4 regions of the Paenibacillus canaveralius genome follow, and region 2 is predicted to be linked to each of the others. Evidence: riboswitches for the same ligand, from Rfam matches in the RefSeq annotation. Region 2 holds a riboswitch; each other region holds the start of a gene.
The links. A riboswitch is a leader RNA that binds a small molecule or an ion and turns the genes downstream of it on or off. The one in region 2 is predicted to bind cyclic di-AMP.
Positions count from the first base shown of each region.

Region 1: linked by a shared signal. The riboswitch ahead of ABC395_RS00955 (resuscitation-promoting factor) and the one ahead of ABC395_RS02390 (hypothetical protein) in region 2 are both predicted to bind cyclic di-AMP.
Region 3: linked by a shared signal. The riboswitch ahead of ABC395_RS06045 (3D domain-containing protein) and the one ahead of ABC395_RS02390 (hypothetical protein) in region 2 are both predicted to bind cyclic di-AMP.
Region 4: linked by a shared signal. The riboswitch ahead of ABC395_RS24515 (C40 family peptidase) and the one ahead of ABC395_RS02390 (hypothetical protein) in region 2 are both predicted to bind cyclic di-AMP.

Region 1 covers NZ_JBDFMM010000001.1:212,830-216,690, forward strand. Annotated here, with positions in the region: gene ABC395_RS00945 (ABC transporter permease) at 1-748, opposite strand, end outside; gene ABC395_RS00950 (ABC transporter ATP-binding protein) at 745-1,488, opposite strand; cyclic di-AMP (ydaO/yuaA leader) riboswitch at 1,777-1,972, shown strand; gene ABC395_RS00955 (resuscitation-promoting factor) at 2,259-3,380, shown strand; gene rnmV (ribonuclease M5) at 3,486-3,861, shown strand, end outside.
Region 2 covers NZ_JBDFMM010000001.1:531,666-535,526, forward strand. Annotated here, with positions in the region: gene ABC395_RS02385 (carbon starvation CstA family protein) at 1-1,187, opposite strand, end outside; cyclic di-AMP (ydaO/yuaA leader) riboswitch at 1,450-1,643, shown strand; cyclic di-AMP (ydaO/yuaA leader) riboswitch at 1,752-1,930, shown strand; gene ABC395_RS02390 (hypothetical protein) at 2,050-2,490, shown strand; gene kdpF (K(+)-transporting ATPase subunit F) at 2,670-2,744, shown strand; gene kdpA (potassium-transporting ATPase subunit KdpA) at 2,803-3,861, shown strand, end outside.
Region 3 covers NZ_JBDFMM010000001.1:1,299,880-1,303,740, reverse strand. Annotated here, with positions in the region: gene ABC395_RS06050 (polysaccharide deacetylase family protein) at 1-527, shown strand, start outside; gene ABC395_RS06045 (3D domain-containing protein) at 575-1,528, opposite strand; cyclic di-AMP (ydaO/yuaA leader) riboswitch at 1,540-1,730, opposite strand; gene ABC395_RS06040 (hypothetical protein) at 1,994-2,215, opposite strand; gene ABC395_RS06035 (manganese catalase family protein) at 2,593-3,162, opposite strand; gene ABC395_RS06030 (spore coat protein CotJB) at 3,240-3,506, opposite strand; gene ABC395_RS06025 (spore coat associated protein CotJA) at 3,543-3,728, opposite strand.
Region 4 covers NZ_JBDFMM010000001.1:5,416,789-5,420,649, forward strand. Annotated here, with positions in the region: gene ABC395_RS24505 (hypothetical protein) at 1-636, shown strand, start outside; gene ABC395_RS24510 (SurA N-terminal domain-containing protein) at 840-1,430, shown strand; cyclic di-AMP (ydaO/yuaA leader) riboswitch at 1,609-1,756, shown strand; gene ABC395_RS24515 (C40 family peptidase) at 1,760-2,224, shown strand; gene ABC395_RS24520 (cryptochrome/photolyase family protein) at 2,374-3,735, shown strand; gene ABC395_RS24525 (DUF1540 domain-containing protein) at 3,808-3,861, shown strand, end outside.

The DNA of each region.
Region 1 (3,861 bases), 320 kb from region 2:
AAAACAAGTACAGCCGGTACTGCTGCTTGCGGTCGTTGTCGATGAGATAATCCCAGGCGACGCCCATTGCCCGTTGTCCGGGCCCGAGCCTGTACGCGACCGCCCAGACGGCAAGTCCCGCCAAGAGAACGATTCCGCCCGGAAGCGGGCCCGTACCGAACAAGGCGAAGACGACTGCCGCGCTTGCGATCCAGCGGTACCCCGCCGAGACCAGACGCCATCCGGGAGAAGAAAAACGGCCTTCCTGCCAAGATCCGAGCAGGTTGGCTGTTTTTATTAGAAGAACAAAAATCGCCATCAGCCATAAAGGCTGTCCCTCCGTGCCCGTGCAGTGTTTGTACAAAGGCCAAGCAATCAGCATCAGGACAATGGAGCGTGCGGCCTGGATTCCCAAACTGTAGCGGAAAGCCGCCCGGAAGAACACATTCATAACGGGTTCCAGAGGCAGCAGAAATACCCGGTCCGCATTCTTTAGAAGGGTTCGCACCGAGCCGGCCGCAAGAGCCGGAACGAGGAGGAGCAGAACAATCCAAATGTAGGGAAAAGATGTCGGAAGCTGCTGAAGGATTTTTGCATAATAATAGGAAGAAACGATAAAAATCAGGAAAAGAAAACCGAAAAACTGGCTTCTTGCGACATAAGCCCAGTAGCGGGACGTTTCCTGCCGGTAATGGTCGAATCTGCGCTTCCACAGCTGGCGGACAGCCCCGGCCGTGCCCGCTCTGTGAACGGCTGCTTCCTGGTTCATGCCGGATTCCTCCGCACCAGCTCATAGAACAGCTCGTCCAGCGTCGCATCGGACAGCCCGGTCTGTTGTCTCAATTCCTCCAGCGTGCCTTGGGCAAGAATTCTCCCCTGATGGAGAACGACGAACCGGTCGCAGTATCTTTCGATCGTGGCCAGGATGTGGGAACAGATCAGGAAGCTTGCGCCTCTGCTCTTGAAATCCGCCATAATGTCGAGAAGAGAACGCATCGCCAGCGGGTCAAGACCGAGGAACGGCTCGTCAATGACATAAAGCGCGGGCTCGACAAGAAACGCATTCATGATCATGACTTTCTGCTTCATCCCTTTGGAGAGCTGGCCCGGGAAGCTTTTGCGCTTGGGCTCCATCTGGAACTCGCTCATCAGGCGGCCGGCACGTTCCTTGAACGCTTCCTTCGGAATATCGTAAGCCATCGCCGTCAGTTCCAAATGCTCTTCAATCGTCAGATCGTCGTACAATTCGGGAGACTCCGGGACGAAAGAATACGACGACCGGTAGCCGAGAGGATCTTCCTCCAAGGTCCGGTTGCGGATGCGGACACTGCCTTCCTGGGGCTTCAGAAGTCCGAGGATGTGTTTGATGGTCGTGCTTTTCCCTGCTCCGTTGAGTCCGATCAGACCGACCATTTCACCTTGTCCGACTGTAATTTCGAGATCGCGCAGAATCGGTTTTCCGGGTAAATAGCCTCCGCTGAGACGGGAAATGTGAAGAATTGGATCCATGCCTTCACCTGCTTTTCTTCAATCGGTTATTGCGGCTTCGGGCCTTTTCGGGCGGTTTGCCGTATCTTTTATTATAGTCAAAAAATGCCTGGAAGCCCAATCCCCAAGCGGAACGGCGGAAATGGGGAAAACTAGAAGCGAGATAACGGGAGAAAAAAGGAGAACGACTGCAAGATAATTAGATAAATGCCGTTGGTTTGGTTAAATTTGCTTATTTTTAAGGAATATGACCCCTTTACAGGTTGGATATTTGAGCGTAATATACTTTCATGATAACTTAATAAACGCCAAGTTTTAACGCTGAGTTTCCGTAAAAGGAAAACGGGGGAACCGCTGTCAAGGTCGGCACAGCTTTTGAGCCGATACAACAGGAAACAATTTGGGGTGAATCTCAATGGCAGGTGCAGGCAGCACCGCCGGCGAGTAGGGCAGCTCCCACGGCCCGAATCCGTCAGCTAACCTCGTAAGCGTACCGGGAGAGATAACCAACTGTCGTGTCATTCTGTTTAGTCGCGCTCACACACAGGCCACCGGGAAGCTTTCTATTTCCGATGGCCTTTTTTGTTCCATATCGGACGGGTATTCGACCCGCATACAGGTAAACATCAAGCGGAGGTGATGCAGACCCCGTAAAGACTGAGAGCAACCGGTCAGCCGGCGGGAAAGAAGCCAATTGCAAGGGTTCCGTTAGGAACCGCCAAATAAACCTAAGTCGCGTCCAAATCATCATGCGTATCACAGAGGCGAGGCTTTGAAGGAGGACCGAAGAAGTGGGCAATATCTCGCAACCAGAGACCCATGTTAAGCGATCATCCAGCATGTCCTTCGCATTGCGATGGAAGCATGAAAACTTGCGTATGATCATCCTTGCAGCTATCATTTCATTCGCTTTGACTTTCATGTTTTTGGTGTTGTTATACGGTACGGCTGGTAAGAGCGTATCATTGGTGGTAAACGGACGAGAAACCGTTGTGGAAACAAGACAATGGGTCCTGCAGCGCCTACTGGATGAACAAGCCATTACAATCGGTGAGCACGATCAGGTATCTATGCCGCTGGACGGCAAGATTCAAGACGGTCAGAAGATTGTCATCGATCATGCATCACCCGTGCAGCTAACTGCCGACGGGCAGACACAAACGGTGCACACCACTGCGAAAACGGTAGATAGAGTTCTGCAAGATTTAAATATTTCGCTGGGTGAGCACGACAAAGTGACTCCGGCCAAAGACACGGTGCTTTCAGCCAATGCGGCTATCGAAGTTGTCCGGGTGAAGAAAGAAACGGAAGAAATTTCGGAGCCGATCGCTTTCAGTGTGGTCAAGAAATCCGATGAAGATCTGCTGAAAGGCAAGGAGCAGGTCGTACAGGAGGGCCAGGAAGGCGTATTGGTCAAAAAGAAAGAGAAGATTTTCGAAAACGGAAAACTCGTATCCGAGCAGGTTATCGATCAAGCAGTCAAAAACGCCAGTGTGGATAAGATTGTGGCTGTAGGCACAAAAAATCCGGTCGTTACGGTGGCAGCCGCATCCGAACCGGTTAAGCCTAAGCAGGTAACTAAAGCAGGTACCAACATAGACGCGAAGAAAATATTAAAGAACGTTACCTTGACCGCTTACTCTTCCCAAGAGCCGGGCGTCGGTAACCGGACGGCCAGCGGAACCAAACCCGTACAGGGCCAAACGATTGCCGTGGATCCATCCGTCGTGCCGTTAGGCTGGTGGGTGTACATTGAAGGAATCGGATACCGCCGTGCGGAAGATACGGGCGGTGCCATTAAAAACCAGAAAATGGACGTTTATTTCGACAGCATGAGTTATGCGAAGACTTTCGGTGTGAAACGGGGATATACCGTTTATGTCATCGGCCCGAATAAACCGACACAAGATTAGGATAACATGTTACCTGTAACGAAGATTTACAAACCGGTAACAAACCGTATGCAAAAAGAAGAGGGATGCCCTCTTCTTTTTGTGCGCTTAAGAGAGGATAAGAACATGATCAAAGAAATCATTGTTGTCGAAGGAAAAGACGATACAACCGCCATCAAGCGGGCGGTCGAAGCGGATACGATCGAAACCGGGGGATCGGCAATCAACCGGGCGATTCTGGATCGTATCCGGCTGGCCCAGGAACGAAGAGGGGTAATTGTCTTTACGGATCCGGACCATGCGGGCGAACGCATCCGTAAAATCATTTCGGGCAAGGTTCCCGGCTGCAAGCACGCTTTTCTCCCCCAGGAACTTGCGGAGAAGCGCGGCGACATCGGAGTGGAGAACGCGACGCCTGAGGCCATAAGATCGGCCCTGGCCAACGTGAAGACTGAGTATGAAGGCGCCGTATCATTGTTAACCTGGGAAGATTTGATTGCGG
Region 2 (3,861 bases):
GAGTTAATCGCGAAGTAAGTGCCGGGCGTGATGATGCAGGCGGCGATCAGCGCCATGATGGCGACGAACGATTCGACCAGCATCGCACCGTAGCCGATCGGACGCGCGTGGGATTCGCGTTCCAGCATTTTGGGCGTCGTGCCGGACGAAATCAGCGCGTGGAAGCCCGACACGGAGCCGCAGGCGATGGTAATAAACAGGAACGGGAACAAGTTCCCGGCGAAGACGGGGCCGGTTCCGTCGATAAACCGGGTCGTGGCCGGCATGGACAGATCCGGCAGGACGAAAATGATGCCGAGCGCGAGTCCGATGATCGTTCCGACTTTCAGGAACGTGCTGAGATAGTCGCGGGGAGCGAGAAGCAGCCAGACCGGCATGACGGAAGCGAAGAAGCCGTAGGCGATCATCATCAGAGCGATGGTTTCGCCGCTGAACGAGAAGAGCGGCGCCAGCGATGCGCTCTCGGCGACGAACTTGCCTCCGATGAGGGACAGAATCAGCAGAACCACGCCGATAAGGGAAGCTTCCCCGACACGGCCTGGCCGTATGTAGCGCATATACACGCCCATCAGTAGTGCGATCGGTATGGTGGCGGCAATCGTGAACATGCCCCACGGGCTGCCGATCAGCGCTTTGACGACGACGAGCCCCAGCACGGCGAGAAGAATGATCATAATGCCGAGAATGCCCAGCATGGCGATCGTGCCCGTCACCTTGCCGATTTCGTCCTTGATCATATCGCCGAGCGATTTACCGTTTCTGCGTGTCGAAGCGAAAAGAATGACGAAATCCTGGACGGCGCCGCCCAGAATAACGCCGAGAATGATCCACAGCGTTCCGGGCAGATAGCCCATCTGGGCGGCAAGTACGGGACCTACGAGAGGACCCGCGCCGGCAATAGCCGCGAAATGGTGCCCGAACAGCACCCATTTGTTCGTCGGCACATAATCTTTGCCGTCGTTGTTCAGCTCTGCGGGTGTTTTCCGGTTGTCATCGAGCACGAATACTTTGCGGGCGAGAAACCGGCTGTAGAACCGGTAGGCGACCGCATAACAGCTCACGGCCGCAATGACGAGCCAGGCGGCATTGATCGTCTCCCCGCGGTTAAGTGCGACAAGCCCGAAAGCGAACGCGCCGACAATGGAAATCACCCCCCAGAGCAAGATTGATTTCCATCCGTTTTTCATAAATACGCCTCCTTACTGGTTATTATGGTAACGTTTACAAGTAGTATAGCAGGTTTTTCCTGGATGAGAAGAGTCCGGGTGACCAAACCGTTTTCAAAAACGTGAGATTTTCGACGCATAAACAAGCTAGCGCGTAAAAAGAAGAAATGTAAGCGCATTAGGGGTTTTCTTTGGCTTAAATCGGTTTAAAACCAATCTCTCCCTATCTTTACAAAGCACGTACGGAGGTGTAACATTCATTCCATCAATTGAAAAAAACAGTTTCTTGCTTTCGCTGAATTTCCCCATCCGGGGAAGCGGGGGAACCATCGCAGCATTGATCCGGTGTGAGAGCCGGAGCCTTGTCTGCAGGGGTGAATCCTGAAGCGCCGGAACCCATGGATCCGGCAATCAGGTAGGGCGACTCTCACCGCCCGAATCCGACAGCTAACCTCGTAAGCGCATGAGTTCGGGAGGGGTTGAAGAAGCTTGTGATCGGCATCGACCACAGGGACTTCGTTTCGCTGTGGTTTTGTTATGTGCAAAAACATCCGAAAATGAAAAATGTGCCAAAAAAATGAACATGCGTTTTTATCGCTGAGTTTCCGTGTGAAGCGGAAAACGGGGGAACCAACGAGGACTTGCAGGCTTGAAAGCCGGTCCTCATGGGGTGAATCCAGAAGCGGCATCCGTGCCGTTATGGTAGGGCGACTCTCACGCCCGAATCCGACAGCTAACCTCGTAAGCGTACCGAGAGAGGCGACTGCTATCGCGCTTCGGCCATAGTCTTTTTTAGGCTGTGACCGTCAAGAAGCCGCGTGAAGAGTTCCTCTTCCCGCAGGCTTCTTTTTTTGCTGCCCAAAACACGAAAGAGGGATAAAAAGTGGACGAGAGAAAGATCCAAACCTATACGTTGGTTTCCGCACCGAATGTCACCGGCGAGAACTTTATTAAACTGCTGAATATTTACCGCAAACCTTTCGCGGCGCTTGTTAATAACCCCGTGGAAGGACAGCGGATGAAGAAGCTGGGAGTCCGGCATCTCGTGGAGGTGGATACCGTACGCCACGAAGCCTGGGAAGTTCCGGAGCTTCCGATCGGTGACGTGTATCTTTTCGAAGACAGCCTGCCGCTTTGCTGCCGGTATCTTCAGATGGTCCGCAGCTGGACAACCGGAACGATTTACGTGGTGAAAACGAATGCCACACCGCGGTTGATTTATAAAGCGCTCGGCGCCGACCATGTGGTGCATACGAATACCCGTCAGGTCTCTTTCCTGCTTGGAGCGGCACCGGGCCAGGTGCCCGAGGAAGTTTTGCGCTGAACATGCGGAACAATTTGTGCGAACGATAAAGAATAACCCTATAAATAGGAAGGAAAGGAGCCGGCGCGCATGACGGATCTTTATATGATTTTGCTGCTGGCAGTCATTTATTTCATCTTTTACGGATTTCTGCTCTGGTGTGACCATGTTGCGGATGGCCCGGAAGGCGGCCGTTCATGATGATTATCGCGCTTTTTACGGCAGGACTTTTCCTGTATCTGATATACGCGCTTGTTCATCCCGAAAAATTTTGAGGCGCCTGCGGGCTGCCGGAGAACCCTGCACGGAGTTGTTTGAGGAGGATCGGAATCCATGGAGATACTGCAAATTTTAATCGTAATCGCGGTGCTTTGCCTGCTGGTGAAGCCGCTTGGCACTTATATTTATCACGTTTTCTCGAATGAAAAAAACCGGACGGACAAATGGTTCGGCTGGCTGGAGAAACCCATTTACAAGCTTGCGGGCATCCGCAGCGAGCACGGCATGACGTGGAAAAAATATGCGGGCAGCCTCGTGCTGACCAACATCGTGCTTGTGGCGGCCGGGTATTTGATCCTGCGCCTGCAGCGCGCTCTTCCTTTTAACCCGAACGGGATCGACGATATGGAAGCGACTTTGTCTTTCAATACGATCATCAGCTTTATGACCAACACGAACCTGCAGCACTACAGCGGGGAAACGGGTCTGTCCTATTTCTCGCAAATGGCGGTCATCATGATGATGATGTTCACGTCCGCCGTAACTGGAATCGTGGTCGCGATCGCGTTTATACGCGGACTGACGTCCAAAGGAAACACCATCGGCAACTTTTTTACCGATTTTGTAAAAGGCCACACGCGCCTGCTGCTGCCGCTGGCCATCGTGGTTACGCTGCTGCTTGTCGGCCTGAAAGTGCCGCAAACGCTGGACCCGTCGCTGGCCGCAAAGCCGCTTGAAGGCGGGGAGCAGCAAATCGCCATCGGACCGGTGGCGTCGCTTGTGTCCATCAAGCATTTGGGTACGAACGGAGGCGGCTTCTTCGGGGTAAACTCTTCCCATCCGTTTGAAAATCCGTCTCCGCTGACTAACGTGATCGAGATGCTGTCCATGTGGTGTATTCCGGCCTCGTTGACCTATACCTTCGGGCGGTTTGCGAAGAACCGGAAACAGGGCTGGGTTATTTTCACGGCCATGATGACGTTGTTCCTGGTTTTCCTGTCGGTCGCCTTCTTCTCGGAAAAGGCCGGCAATCCCGCCTTAAATGCCCTTGGCGCGGATTCGTCCATCGGCAGTATGGAAGGCAAAGAGGTGCGGTTCGGCATTGCCCAGTCCGCGCTGTTTACTACGGTAACGACGGCGGCTACGACAGGTTCCGTCAATAACATGCACGAC
Region 3 (3,861 bases), 770 kb from region 2:
TGAAAAAGAATCAAGTAAAAGCTACTTTCTTTGTAATCGGGAGCCGTGCTCGGGCACACCCCGAGATGATCGGCCGGATGGTACGGGAAGGACATGTTGTGGGAAACCACTCGTACAGTCATCCTTTTATGCCCAAACTGACCGCCTCGGAGTTTTCTTCGCAAATTATGCGCACCCAAGACATTATCAAACAGTTGGCCGGCTATACGCCGCGGCTGGTGCGGCCTCCTTACGGAGCCATCAATGAAGAGCAGGTTCGCTGGATGTCTGACCACCGCCTGCTGGTAATAAACTGGGACGTGGATTCCCTGGACTGGAAGGGATTGTCGGGCAAGCAGGTGTATCATAACATCGTGGATAATGCCCGGGCCGGTTCGATCATTCTGCAGCACAGCGCGGGAGGAAACGACAAGCACGATCTCAGCGGTACGGTTTCGGCCCTCCCCGATCTGATCCGTTCCTTGAAATCGAGCGGCTATAAACTGGTCACGGTTCCGGATCTGATGGGAATATCGAAAGATCTTTAACGCGCAAAAAGACGGGAGCATCCGCTCCCGCCTTCTTTTCGGCTCTGTTATTTAAGAATGTATACTTTCACACTTTGGTAGCCAAAGTTATTTACTTTCTCTTTGGAACCCGGAACAAAAATATCGATCCGGCTGCCTTTGATCGCGCCGCCGATATCCGTCGCTTTGGCGATCATCCCCTTGGCCGGAAGACCCGGGAAAGCGTAACCCGTCACATAGACGGTGGAGCCCAGAGGAATCACTTTCGGATCAACCGCGATCGTACCGACGGTCAGTTTGTTGCCGTAGTAATCGATTCCGGCATATCCGCCGTTCTCGCTCGGGTCCGCGGAATAAGCGGATGCCTTGATGTTCAGCACTTTTTTGTATTGTACCTGCTTGCCCGCAGCCGTTGTCAGCGTCTGGCCTGATTTTGCGGCAGCCGATGCGGCTTTGGCGGCCGGCTTCTTAACGGCTTTCTTCTCTGTAGATTTCTTTGGCTCGGAAGCCTGCGGCTTGCCGTTCTTTTGGAGTGCCTCCGAAGGTTTTATGGCGTCCGTCCGGCTTGGCACGGCTGATGCAAGCTGAGCTTGCGGCGGTTTTTTTACCGTCGCATTTAAAGCTTTTAGCTGTTCGGGGGCGGCTTCACCCGCAATTTTGAGCTCGCTTCCTGCCGGCAGATTCAGCGGATCCGCCTCAGGATTCAACGATAAAAGATCAAGAACGTCCATACTCATTTGGGAAGCGAAATTCCACATGGAATTCGGTTCGGATAATACTAGAATTTGATTTTCCGGTGTCAGGAAGGGTTGGGGAAGTTCCGAATCGGCTGCTTGTCCGCCGGTATCGGTAAGACCGACTGCAAGTTCCTGATAAGATTTGGCCAGTTTCCAATACAACAGGCCGTCGTTTTTAGCCGCTTCCGTTTCAGCCGCCTGGGACTGGAATGCGGAAGAGACCGCCACCACTGCACCCAGCAGCAGAGTAGCGCAAGTTTTTTTCCAATGATGCTTTAAAGCCATAGTTGATGTACGCTCCTTCTCGGTATTGCCTACGAGGTTAGTTGTCGGGTTCGGACTGAGAAGTCGCCCACGCTGCTGCCAGCGATTCACCCCTATCGGACGCCGCGTCATACAAGTACGGTTCCGAAATGAATCATCCCCCGCACCTCATCCCCCTCCTGGAAAATCCGGGAAAAGGAAGAAGTTTCGGCTCTCTACACAAGCTATCACATACATCTTTAGAAACAAACACACACAAATTGGCAAAAAACACATTTTTCATTTTTTTAATCCGCCGATTAATCCGGAGCAATAAGCTGTTCCAACAAGCCTATCGATACCTTTCTTGCCTTTAACACTTGCAATAACGCAGAGCGCAAAATTAACGCCTTACTCATCATACCCTTATGTAATTCTCATCAGTTTCTCAGAAAAGACGCCGTTTATTCACCTTTCCGGCAGGTAATTCATCCCACCAGAGGAAATTTATTTGGCGATTCGTTTGTTCTCTCTCGGTTTTTCTTCTATTTTTATGACTGCTTTGCTTTGTGCCGATTCCACAGTCGGACTCCTTTTCCCTTCGTAAATATCATCGAAAGGACGAAACGGCACGTTATCGGACCGGTCGAATTCTTTCGGTTTTCGCAGTCCTAATGATGCCGCTAATAGAACTAGCATGCCGATCAGCAGACTTAAAGTGATCCCCATAATAGCAGCCTCCTCATACTTCCAAAATCTAGGTTTGATTCCTAATTACTAAATAACTTATTCCAGTTTATCATACTTATAGGTAAAATGTGGTATTTTATTCCGGAAAACAGACGAATTTTTTACGATTTTTCGTAGGTGCGACATAATTCTTGCCTATTTTCTTCTTCTAATAACCGGCTCTGAGACAGTATCATCGTTTAAAAAGATCGGTTTATATGTCACTTATATATAAGTAAGACACCTTCAGCAGGGGAAATGTTCCGGTAAATTTAGTAATCTTATTCAATTTTTCCATATCACTCGAAAATCCGCGTACCAAACTCCCGTAAAATTCCTGAAAAAAGACGGGTTTCCCCGTCTTTTTGCCCGGTCCGCTAGAAAATTTTCTGGGCGGCCCTTTCGTCTTTAAGTATTTCCACCGCTTCGCGGAATCGCATCGAGTGGACGACTTCCCGTTCGCGCAGAAATTTCAGGCCATCCTGAAGATCGACGTCATCCGTCAGATCAATGAGCCACTGATAGGTGGCGCGGGCCTTTTCTTCCGCCGCGATATCTTCATACAGGTCGGCGATCGGATCGCCCTTCGCTTGAATGTAAGACGCCGTCCACGGCACACCCGACGCGTTTTGGTAATACAAAGCGGAATCGTGATTGACGTAATACTCGCCCAATCCCGCCGCTTTAAGCTGTTCGGGAGTCGCATCTTTCGTCAGCTTGTAGATCATCGTGGCAATCATTTCAAGGTGAGCGAATTCTTCGGTCCCGATATCATTCAGTACCCCGATCACTTTGCCCGGAATGGTGTAACGCTGGTTCAAGTAGCGCAGCGCGGCAGACAGCTCCCCGTCCGCACCCCCGTACTGCTCCATCAGAAGTTTGGCCATGTGCGGATCGCATTTGCTTACACGAACCGGATACTGCAGTTTTTTCTCGTAAATCCACATTGGAATCCCTCATCTCCTTGAGCACATCCGTGCTAAATCTTCCGGCCAGGCCATACCTGCAGTTCCCTCCGCACACGTTACACCTGCCACGGCCAGGGAGCTTCGGCCCATTCCCAGGTTTGCTGCGGCAGGGCATTTTGCCCGTACTGAAGAAGCGGTCCATACAGACGCTCGTATTCCAGCGCGATTTGTTTCCGTTTTTGGGAAAATTCATTGAACTGCTGCAAAGCGTTCCTATCTTCGGGATGGGTATCCAAGTACAAGGTCAGTTCGACCAGTACGAAATCGGCCGCTTGCAGATCGTGCAGAAGCCGGTAATAATTGTCATCCAGCTGTTTTTGCATAGTGTTCGCTCCCCTCTTTTTCGCTTTCCGGCCGGCTTAGCACTTGGGTTCGTAGTTGCTGTAAAGCTCCGGCCAAAGGGTACCGAGCTTCAAAGCTTCATAAGGACTGAACTGCGGCAGGCACATAGGCTGGAACTGGATAAACAGGTTCGGCGGTGTTACGTACGTTTTGACAAGTTTCGGCGGACAGGGATCAAACGGCCCCACGAAGGGGTGGTACATGCGGACTTCAGGATACAATGCGCTTCCTCCTTGTAACCGGTAATGGTGTCGCTCTGCAATACCATATGGCATTCGCCCAGTCGGGGTATGGGCGGGCGCCCAGATTCATGAAATAAAAGCGGAATAATCCGCA
Region 4 (3,861 bases), 4.9 Mb from region 2:
GCGGAAAGCCAGTTTCGTCTTGTGAAAACGGATCTCATTCAGCCTTATCTAGAATGGCTGATCATTCTTCTGGCCGTCCGGATGCTGATCAGCCCGATGCTGAACGCAGGTGTCCTGTATTCTTTGGAGCACCGGCAGATGAATGCGGGCTACCGGTTTATGAAAGGAATCCGCGAGCTGCTGCTGCCCTTCCTCCTCTACTATCTTCTTCAAACGGTACTGATGCTGGCGCCTCTATACTGGCTGGCTCCCAAAGCGCTTGCTTTGTTCAACGAAGCTTACGGATACGAGGAGCTTCTCCTGTCCCTGCTTCCGTGGGCGGCTCTCTATGCCGTGTATGCCCTCCTGATTCAGCTTCTCTTCCTGTTCCTGCAATTCGGCCGGGCTTCCGAGGATCGACGGGGACTTCTTGCGGTACTTCCGGTCGTGCTCCGCCAAGGCTTACGAATCACGTGCAATGCCCTGCTGCTCATTCTGCTCGGCTTCCTTCTTGCCATCGCGGCAACTACCGCATCCTATGTATGGGCCGGTCTGACTGCTCTCATCATTCATCAGATTTATCCCTTGGTCCGTACTTTCGTCAAAATGTGGTCCATCGCGGCGCAGCGCGAAATTTGGGAAAGCTACCGGTCCTAGGACGCCGGCTTTTCTGCCCGTAAACCCGGCGGCAAGGCAGATCAGTCCTGCTCACAGGCCGCACTTCTTAACCGTTCTCTTTCCGGATTATTCCGGCGCGATACCCGTCTCCCCCTGCCGTTCACGGCCAGGGGGTTTTTAGTTTCCATTTGCGTGTATTTCAGCTATCATGGAAAGATAGAAGATAAAAGGAGGCATTACCGATGATATCCCCACGGACAAGCACCGTCGTGGCGGCAGTAATTGGCCTTTGTGTCGCCGCCGGGTCGTTCTTATACGGACAGTCCGACGTTAAAGCCAAAGAGGTTGTGGCGATCGGTCACGACGTCCGCATTTCCAACCAGGCATTCGACAAAATGAAAGCCGAAGTCGATCTGGCCTTTCAAATGCAGGGCGCCCAAAACACGTTGACCAACGATCAGCTTCTCGATCTGATGCTAAAGGACGAGCTCTTCGTCCGTTACGGCCAGAAACGCGGAGTTAAAGTCAAGGAGGCCGAAGTAAAGCAGGCTATCGACCAGCAGCGCAAAGCGCTGGAAGCGGCCGGTCCCGAAGCGGCTCAGTTGAAGGAAATGCTCTACAAAAGCGCCGGCTTGACCGAAGCGACCTACTGGACCGATCCCAAAACCGTCAACCAGTACGCCAAATATCTCCTCCAGCAAAAGACGATCGAATTTCTCGTCAAAAAAGGCGAGCTGAAAACGCAGGAAGACCTCAACGCCCTGCAGGAAAAACTGCTTGCCGAAACGAAACCCGGACTGCGCGTGAAGTTTCCGGATCAGCCGAAGACTTAGATCGCCTCTGAGCTGAAAGACATGGAAAACCCGCCCTTTTTATAGAAGAAGGCGGGTTTTTTGATCTACTTTTTCCCCTGAAATCCGACTAAATAACTGCTTTTGAAAATTTTTTGTAACTATTTTTAGTTTTTTGGAAGGAATTTCTGGACCTATGGCGAATATTTAGTGTCGGAACAGAAAAAGATTGCCGAATTTCTTCTTAGACGAAAAGGAAGAGAACGGGGGATCCACTCTGGGTGAATTGATCTTGCAACAAAGGGATCATAGGGGACACCTTCTACCGAACCCTCCAGCTAACCTCGTAGGCACAGGAAGGAGCAACACAGTTGAAGAAAGTCTTGTTGTTTGTTTTGAGCTTGACCCTGTTTTTGAGTGTGGAAATCGGCAGCGCATCCGCGAAGTCGACGCTCAGCTCCACGATTGACGGATTGGTAGGGACGCCTTACAAGTATTCGGGCACCTCGACCAGCGGTTTTGATTGCTCGGGCTTCACGTCCTACGTATTCGACCGGTTCGGCGTTGATCTGGCACGCACTTCAAAAGCACAGAACGGCCAAGGATCCTCGGTTGCGAAAAGCGATCTGAGACCGGGTGACCTTGTATTCTTTAACACCGACGGAAAAGGCATCTCCCATGTAGGTATTTACATCGGGAACAATAAATTCGCCCACTCCGCAACGAACAAAGGTGTTACAAAGAGTGACTTGAGCGAATCTTACTATGCGAAACGATACGTTTCTGCACGCCGCGTTATCGGCGATGACCTTTTTAACAAGATCACTGCAGACTAGTAAGACGCACTCGTAATGGAACGCAGCATATACCCGAGAGGGAGCCCCGTAATCCAGGTTGCCGCCTGGCTTGCCGGGCTTCTTTTCATTTGTGGACGATTTCCTGTTACTATGAAGTTAGACGAAAAAGCAAGGAGCGTCCCTTCATTATGATCCTTTTTATTCATCGCAAAGATCTGCGGGTTGATGACATGACGGCATTCGATTATATTCACAGCTTGGGACGGCCGAGCCTGCACATTCTCATTCTGGACCCTTTCCTGCTGCGCGGCGGCCGGGAACGGGAACACAGCGGAGTCAACTTCCTCCGTCACGTCTCCAGGCTCATACGCGAATACCGGAAAGCGGGTGCGCATCTGGAAGTGCTTGCCGGTGAGCCGCATGCTGTAGTCGACCGACTGATGGCCGAGCTTCCGATTGAAGAAATCGTGCTGCACGGCGACGTTACGCCCTATGCTTTAGTACGCGACCGCAAACTGAAGGTTTCAGCTTCCGCCCGCGGCGTTCCGGTTACTACGCTGATCGACCACACTCTCGCCGATTTCGGGGATTTCCAGCAGTTCGCGGAACGTCGTACTCCTTACCAGGTTTTTACCCCTTTTTATAAAAAATGGAACGCTTACATGCATCTTTTTTTCCGGCCGTCTTCGCCCGTCACCGTGCGCGACTTGCAGACACGGCCGCTGCCGGACCGCGAAGCCTGGTCCGCCCGGTTTCCGCTTCCGCTGGACCCGGAAGCGGCAGGCACGGCGCCTGATCCCGCTCAGACTCTGAGCGGTTTTCTCGAAGGAGGTCTCCGCGCTTATGAAGCGCAAAGAGACCGGTACGCCTTCGAGACGACCAGCGGGATCAGCCGCCACCTGAACACCGGCGCGCTCTCGGTGCGCCGGGCGTATGAAGCCGCTCTCGGAAGCGAGCGGCACGAAGCCTGGACGCGCCAGTTGGCATGGCGCGACTTCTACCTGTACCAGGCCGTCTATAACCCGGATTTCTTCGTCTACGAGAAGAAATTCGATTTCTCCGGCCTGGAGGACACGTTCTTCGAGCGGTGGTGCCGGGGGCAGACCGGCATTCCGGTCGTGGATGCGGCCATGGCGGAGCTGAACGCCACGGGGCATATGCCGAACCGGCTGCCAATGGTGACGGCCATGTTCCTGACCAAGAACCTGCGCTGCCCCTTCACGCTGGGTGAACGGTATTTCCGGCGCAAGCTCGCCGATTACGACAACGTGCTCAACCGGGGCGGCTGGCTGTGGAGCGCTTCGCTCGGCTTCGACGCTTCTCCGTACTTCCGCGTTATGAACCCGGTCACGCAGTCGGAGACGCATGATCCGACGGGAATGTACATCCGGCGGTGGCTTCCCCATCTCGCTCATCTGAGCGATAAGGAGATTCACAAGACGCAGGCGGACGCGATCGTCGATCTGAAGAGCTCCCGCGCCGCAGCGATCGAGATCTACAAGCGTATGCTGGCCGAGGCTAAACCTGACTCCGGATCGGGTCCCGACTGATTTTCCCCCGGACGGCCTTCCCCCTGTTTAAAGCTCCGTTCTTCGGGTAAATAGAAGTACGAGGTGATAAACATGGAAAATCCAATGGTGAAATGCAGCATTGCCAACTGCGAATACTGGGAGCAG